Regions from separate parts of the Arvimicrobium flavum genome, predicted to be linked through region 2. Evidence: predicted binding sites of a transcription regulator. Region 2 holds the regulator's gene; each other region holds the start of a gene.
The links. Region 2 encodes PhoB, which activates phosphate uptake and scavenging genes when phosphate is short. Its sites were predicted from a motif close to TGTCATNNANCTGTCAT; they were not measured.

Region 1 (2,262 bases), 650 kb from region 2:
TTCGATGCGGCGGTTGAGCGCCTTGTTCTTGGCGCTGTCGTTCGGGGCTATCGGCTCGGCTTCTCCATATCCGGTCGCGGCGATCCGCTCGGAGGCGACGCCGGCGTTGAGGATGTAGTCTCTCACCGCATTGGCCCGCCGCTCCGAAAGGTTCTGGTTTTCGGTGTCGGAGCCGTCGGAATCCGTGAACCCGGACACCTGGACCTTCAGCGCGGGGCATTTGGTCACAACGTCCAGCACGCTGCCGAGCACGTGGTCGCTCTGCCGATCGAGCCGCGCGCTGCCGGTACGGAAATAGATGGCTCCCGTCTTTGACAGCACGTCAAAGCGGTTGGTGCATTCCTCGCGGGAATACTCCGTCTTGGTCGCGTCGGTAGCGATCGGTCCGGTCGTTTGCGTCGCCGCGACCTGGACGAGCTCCGGCTTGGCCGCCGGCTCGGTTCCGAAGACGAAATCGAACGATACCGAGGCCGTCGGCACGATGTTCGTCACATTGGCCGCACGTTCCAGCTTCTCGATCGCCGGCAGCAGGCCGAAATCCTCGACCTTGACGGCGACCGGAGCGTGAGACGCGACGGACACGAGGTTGTCCGTGAGCATGGTGACCGCGACGTTCGCCGTGATCTCCTTGTCGACGCCGTGCAGCGAGAGCTTCACCGGCAGCGGCACCACCATCCGGCGCTTCTGCGGCAGGTCGGCGAAAGCCGCTGGGTCTACCTTGGCGGTTATCGTCGCGTTGGGGAACTCGAAGGTCTCGAAGAACAGGAAGCGCATCCGCACGTTGCGGATGTCGACGCCCGTATCCACCGAATTGAGATCAAGCGTGATGGTCGCCGATCCGTCGGTGTCGATGCTGCCGGAGATGTTCCGGATCGTGTTCGTCTCGACGATCGTGTTTTTCTTGACCGACTGGTAGGTGAGCGTCGACTGCGCAGGATCCAGCGTCCATGTCGATGCCGCGCCGGCAGTTGAGACAAGAGCGCCGCCCATCGCCAGCGCGAACGCGCTTAGCGTGGCAAACCTGCGGAGGATCGCCCACCAGGCGATCTGCGAATGCATGATGCCCGACATTTTCCGACCTCGAAGTCGCGTATGGCGCATGCCCAGCGCTGCCGTCGGACGATGGCCGCAAGGAGAATAGCTTAACTGCAGCAATGTTGCGAGTGTGAAACCTCACATCGGTCCCCGTCATCCGCCTGTCACGCACGTTTGCTCAAAGGCGCTGCATGATGAATGCCGCGCCAGCCGATTCAGGAACGAACACCGGGACGCGAAAGTACCGCACCCTGTTCCTTTCCGACGTGCATCTCGGCACCAAGGGCGCGCAGGTTGCGGCCCTGCTCGAGTTCCTCAGGCAGCACGACGCCGAGACGATCTACCTGGTCGGCGACATCGTCGACGGATGGCGGCTTCGCTCCGGCTGGTACTGGCCGCAGTCCCACAACGACGTGGTGCAGAAGCTGCTGCGCAAGGCGCGCAAGGGCACGCGGATCGTCTACGTGCCGGGCAACCACGACGAGTTCCTGCGCGAATATTGCGGCATGAATTTCGGCGGCATCGAGATACGCGAGACCGACATCCACGTCGCGGCGGACGGCAAGCGCTATCTGGTCATCCATGGCGACGTCTTCGACGTGGTCGTGCGCCATGCGCGGTGGCTCGCCTATCTGGGCGACTGGGCCTACGAGATCGCGCTTTGGCTCAGCACCCACATCAACGTGGCGCGCCGCCGGCTCGGCTTCACCTACTGGTCGCTGTCGGCCTGGGCCAAGGTCAAGGTCAAGCACGCGGTCAACTTCATCGGCAGGTTCGAGGAGACGCTGGCCGGCGAGGCCCGCCGCGAAGGCGTCGACGGCGTGATTTGCGGGCACATCCACAGCGCCGCGCTCCGCGATTTCGGCGGCCTTGCCTATGTCAACACCGGCGACTGGGTCGAAAGCTGCACCGCGGCGGTGGAGCATTTCGACGGACGCATCGAGATCATCGAGTGGTCGACTGTTTCCCGCGAACTGAACCGGCAGCGGGCGGCCGCAATCCCGCTCTGGCGTCGCCGCGCAGCATAGACCTCGGTTGGAGGAACCCCCGTGAACACCATCTCGACGACATGGCCCCAGCCCCCATCGGCGACGCGGAAGCAGGCGGCAGCGCGGCTGCGCCAGGCTGTGCGCAGGAACTCCGCCCTGTCGCCGGCCGGCATCGGCGAACGGCTCTTCGCCAAGCTGTTCAGCGGCCTTGTCTATGCCCAGATCTGGGAGGACCCGG
Region 2 (2,262 bases):
GGTCGAGGAAGGGGCGACGGACAAGATGTTCACCAACCCCGACGACAAGCGCACGCAGGACTACATCACCGGCCGTTTCGGCTGAGTGGACGCGACTCTAGACGCCGAGGACATCATGGGCGAGCACACCGTCTCCTCCTTCGACGAGGACCTGAAGCATATCCATCAGCTCATCCGCGACATGGGCGAGCATGCCGGCCGGATGGTGCAGGCCGCGACCCGCGCGCTCTTGGCCTCCGACGTGGCGTTGGGGCAGCGTGTCGTCTCCGACGACGCGATCATGGACACCAAGCAGCGCGAGCTGGACGACCGTGCGATCAGGCTGATCGCCCTGCGCCAGCCTATGGCGCAGGACCTGCGCGCCGTGGTCGGGGCCATCCGCATGGCGGCCGATCTCGAACGCATCGGAGATCTCGCCAAGAACATCGCCAAGCGCGTCGGCGCGGTCGGAATGACGGCCATCCCCAAGGCGCCGTCCAACAGCATCGAGCTGATGGCCGCCCAGGTGCTCGAGCAGGTCGAAGGCGTCATCGAACACTATGTCGGCAAGGATGCCGAGGCGCTTGTCCAACTGCGCGTCGACGACCGCCAGATCGACGCCAAGTATACCGCGGTGTTCCGCGAGCTGCTGACCTACATGATGGAGGACCCGCGCAACATCACGGCCTGCACGCACCTCCTGTTCTGCGCCAAGAACCTGGAGCGCATCGGCGACCATGTCACCAACATCGCCGAGAACGCCTATTTCGTGATCACCGGCAGGCAGTTGCCGCTCAACCGGCCGAAGCTCGACGAAACGTCGGCGTCGGCTCTCGCCGACTGAAGCTGCAGGACAGGCCGATGATTGCTCCCAAGGTCATGGTGGTGGAGGACGAGGAGCCGCTGTGCGAACTCCTCCGCTACAATCTGGAGGCCGAAGGCTACCAGGTCGAGGTCGTCACCCGCGGCGACGAAGCCGAGCTTCGCCTGCAGGAGAACGTGCCCGACCTGCTGGTGCTCGACTGGATGATTCCGGCGGTGTCCGGCATCGAGCTCTGTCGCCGCCTGCGGATGCGGCCGGAGACGGAGCGGCTGCCGGTCATCATGCTGACGGCGCGCGGCGAGGAGAGCGACCGCGTGCGCGGCCTCTCGACGGGCGCTGACGACTACCTCGTGAAGCCGTTCTCAACGCCCGAGTTCGTGGCGCGCGTGCGTGCGCTGCTGCGCCGCGCCAAGCCCGAGGTGCTGTCCAGCGTGCTCAAGGTCGGCGACATCGTGCTCGACCGCGAATCCCATCGGGTCTATCGCAAGAAGACCGAGATCAAGCTCGGCCCGACAGAGTTCCGCCTGCTGGAATTCATGATGCAGCATCCCGGCCGCGTCTTTTCCCGTGGCCAGCTCCTCGACAATGTCTGGGGCGAAACGATCTACATCGATGAGCGGACGGTCGACGTTCACGTCGGGCGGCTGCGCAAGGCTGTCAACAATGGCCGCATGCCGGACGTCATCCGTACCATCCGCGGCGCCGGCTACGCCATCAACGAGGCGTAGCGGGTAGGTGGCCTCGGGCGAAAAGTTGCCCAAGAAACAGCTATCCTGGAACTGACGAACTGCGAGTTCGCAGTGGCCGCAACCGCCTTGTCCGAGGCGGGTGCGGCATGCTTACCTGAGGCCTTCGTACGACGGGAACCTGGGGGAGGGTGCACGTGGAGGTAACGCGCCGAACGGTTGCGGTGGCGATCGTCGCGACGATCGCGTGTCTGGCCGCGCGTGTCCCCGCCGCCATGGCTGCGCCCCCTGCTTCCCAGCCCCAGCCCATCATCTTCGCCTGGAACCGTCTCGTCCTCGAACTGGTGCGGCACACGCCGACCTATTCGCCCCCGGTCGCCAGCCGGGCGCTCGCCTATCTCGGAGTGACCGCCTTCGAGGCGATCGCCGGCGGCTCGGCCGGACTGCGCTCCCTGGCGGGCCAGCTAAACGGGCTGCAGCCCGTTCCGGCGCGGGAGAACGGCGCGGCCTATGCGGACGCCGTGGTGGTCCAGGCGGCGATGGCGCATGCCGTGCGCGAGCTCTTCTCCAACACCGGACCGACCGGCCTACGCGCGCTGAAGCTGGTCGAACGGAACCTGCATTTGGCCGCAGCCTCGGGCGTCGCCGAAGATGTCGCCGGCCGCAGCACCGCCTATGGCCGGGCGGTGGCCGAGCACATCCTCGCCTGGTCGCGCACGGACGGCGGAGCGACCATCGAGAACATGGGCTTCCCCTACGAATACAAGCTCACGG
Region 3 (2,262 bases), 1.7 Mb from region 2:
CACGGCCGCCACGACCACCAGCAGCGTCGCTGCGGCGCCGAGGATGCGTCTGGCGAGGAAATCAAGCACCGGCTGGCTCCAGCTCCGGAGCTGCGGACGGCGCCTCCAGTCTATCCAGCGGGCGCATCCAGGGACGCATACCCGAGGCGCGGAACGGGAGCCTCGCATGGAACGGGTCCTCGCCATGCACGGTGATCGCGAACTGGCCGTTGCCGATTTCGAGGTCGGCATAAGCGCCGGCCGGTTCGGGCATGGTCGTGAAGCGCTCGCTCATCGACTGAACGGTGACGTGCTGGATTCCGCGGACGTTGGTCACGGTGTTCCAATGCACATGGCCGGAGAGCCACAGCGCGGCGCGCCCGGTGGCCTCGACCGCCTCTCGCACCTGCGCGTGATCAGGATAGCTCGAGTGAAGGGGGCTGCGCTGGAAGTAGTAGTTGCCGATCTGGGAGTGCCCGGACAGCGGCACATGGGTGGCGATGATGGCCGGGCGCTCATCCTCCATCAGCGCATCGACCAGCCAGCCGAGGGCCGGGGCGGCGGCCGGAAAACCGGTCTGCCGGCTGAGCTGGACGCCGGGCTGCCATACCAGCAGGCGCGTTTCGCCGAGGTCCACGACCCGGCTCTGCATGGACTGTCCGAAAATGGCCTCGTTGTCCGCCAACGAAAGGTTGGCGACGTCGTGATTGCCCATCACATGAACGCGCGGGCCGTCATAGCCGGCAAAGACCGCCGCCACTTCCGAGGCGACGCGATAGTCGTCCTCGTGAGTGGTGTCGGAGATGTGGTCGCCCAGGTCGAGCACCAGATCGACCTTCTCGGCCTTGGCTCGATCGAGGAACCGCTCCAACAACGGCAGCCCGTCCCAGCCCGGCTTCTTGGTGTGGGACTGCGGTCCGTGATGGATGTCGGTAATGATGGCGATCTTCATGGCGGCCCTGACGGAAACGTTGTTCGCCGAGGGGTAGCGCCGCTCTGTGACACTATGATGAAAACATCTCAACAACAATCTCGTTGACATTGAGCTTGTCTCAATTCAGGTATCGGCGCCCGAAGAGGATACCGCCTTGCTTGAATCTGACCTCGATGCCGACGGCTATCTCATTGATCTGGACGGAACGCTGATCGCGGGCCGGACTGTGCTCCCGGATGCAACGTGGCTGCTTGAGCAGGTGCGCGGCCGGTTCGTCATCGTCTCGAATAACGCCGAGCATACGCCCGACCAGTTGGCCCGCACGCTGCTCGGCATGGGCCTGGCCATCGACAAGGATCAACTGCTGCTGGCCGGCACGGCGGCCATCGACACCATTGCCGCCGAGTATCCGGGGGCGTCCGTTCTGCTGTTGGGAAGCGCATCGCTGCGCACCTATGCGCGTCGCAGAGGCCTTCGCATCGAAGTGCAGGGTGCGGACATCGTGCTCGTTGCCCGAGATCGCCATTTTTCCTATGCGAGACTGGCCGCCGCCGCCGAGGCGCTCAGCGACGGCGCTCAGCTCTTCGTGGCTGCGCCCGATCGCAACCACCCGGGCGCCAATGGCGAGCCGGTGCCGGAAACTGGCGCACTGGCGGCGGCGATCCTCGCCTGCGTGGGGCCGATTCCGTACCGGGTGATCGGAAAGCCTGAGCCGGCGCTGTTCGAGATGGGCTGCGCCCGGCTGGGGATCGCTGCCCGGGACGCTCTCATGATTGGCGACAATCCGGAGACCGGCGGGCTGGGATCGAGGAGGATCGGCATGCGGTTTCTGCGGGTGGAACGCGGAGAGATACGCAGAGCGCGACTCCTGCAGGTTGCGGTTTGAAGCCGGACCGCTGAGCACGGCAGAGTGGAGGGCGCAAAGATGGTTGCGGATCGCGAGAAGACTGACACGGGGCAGGGCGTTGCAGGCGTGCTGGACAGGATCCGGGCGATCCGTCGCGATCTCCCGCCGACGGCCGGCCGCATAGCCGATTTCATAACCGATCACGCTGCCGAGGTCGTCCACATGTCGGTAACGGAAGTCGCCGAGCGGGCGGAAGCGAGCGAGGGGAGCGTCATCGGGCTATGTCAGTTGCTCGGAGCGCGGGGATTCCAGCAGATCAAGATCTCGCTTGCGCGCGACCTGGTGCAGCCGGTCCAGTTCATCCACGAGGACCTGGCCCCCGACGACGACACGGCGACGGTGATCGAAAAGATCTTCCGCTCCGACCTACAGGCGCTGCAGGACACGCAGAAGGCGCTGGACGTTCGGGCCGTGGCGCAGGCGGTAGAGGCGATCCGTAAGG

Region 1: PD284_RS04370 (UDP-2,3-diacylglucosamine diphosphatase) is a predicted target of PhoB. The motif match lies at 1,187-1,203, and genes of this name have one in related genera.
Region 3: PD284_RS15460 (HAD-IIA family hydrolase) is a predicted target of PhoB. The motif match lies at 978-994, and genes of this name have one in related genera.

Annotation. Positions count from the first base shown of each region.
Region 1 is NZ_JAQGPN010000001.1:887,038-889,299, reverse strand. It holds gene PD284_RS04375 (OmpA family protein) at 1-1,071, opposite strand, end outside; gene PD284_RS04370 (UDP-2,3-diacylglucosamine diphosphatase) at 1,230-2,063, shown strand; gene PD284_RS04365 (BtaA family protein) at 2,094-2,262, shown strand, end outside.
Region 2 is NZ_JAQGPN010000001.1:1,538,495-1,540,756, forward strand. It holds gene pstB (phosphate ABC transporter ATP-binding protein PstB) at 1-85, shown strand, start outside; gene phoU (phosphate signaling complex protein PhoU) at 116-823, shown strand; gene phoB (phosphate regulon transcriptional regulator PhoB) at 841-1,530, shown strand; gene PD284_RS07620 (vanadium-dependent haloperoxidase) at 1,686-2,262, shown strand, end outside.
Region 3 is NZ_JAQGPN010000001.1:3,209,123-3,211,384, reverse strand. It holds gene PD284_RS15470 (ABC transporter permease) at 1-69, opposite strand, end outside; gene PD284_RS15465 (metallophosphoesterase family protein) at 62-931, opposite strand; gene PD284_RS15460 (HAD-IIA family hydrolase) at 1,068-1,799, shown strand; gene PD284_RS15455 (MurR/RpiR family transcriptional regulator) at 1,839-2,262, shown strand, end outside.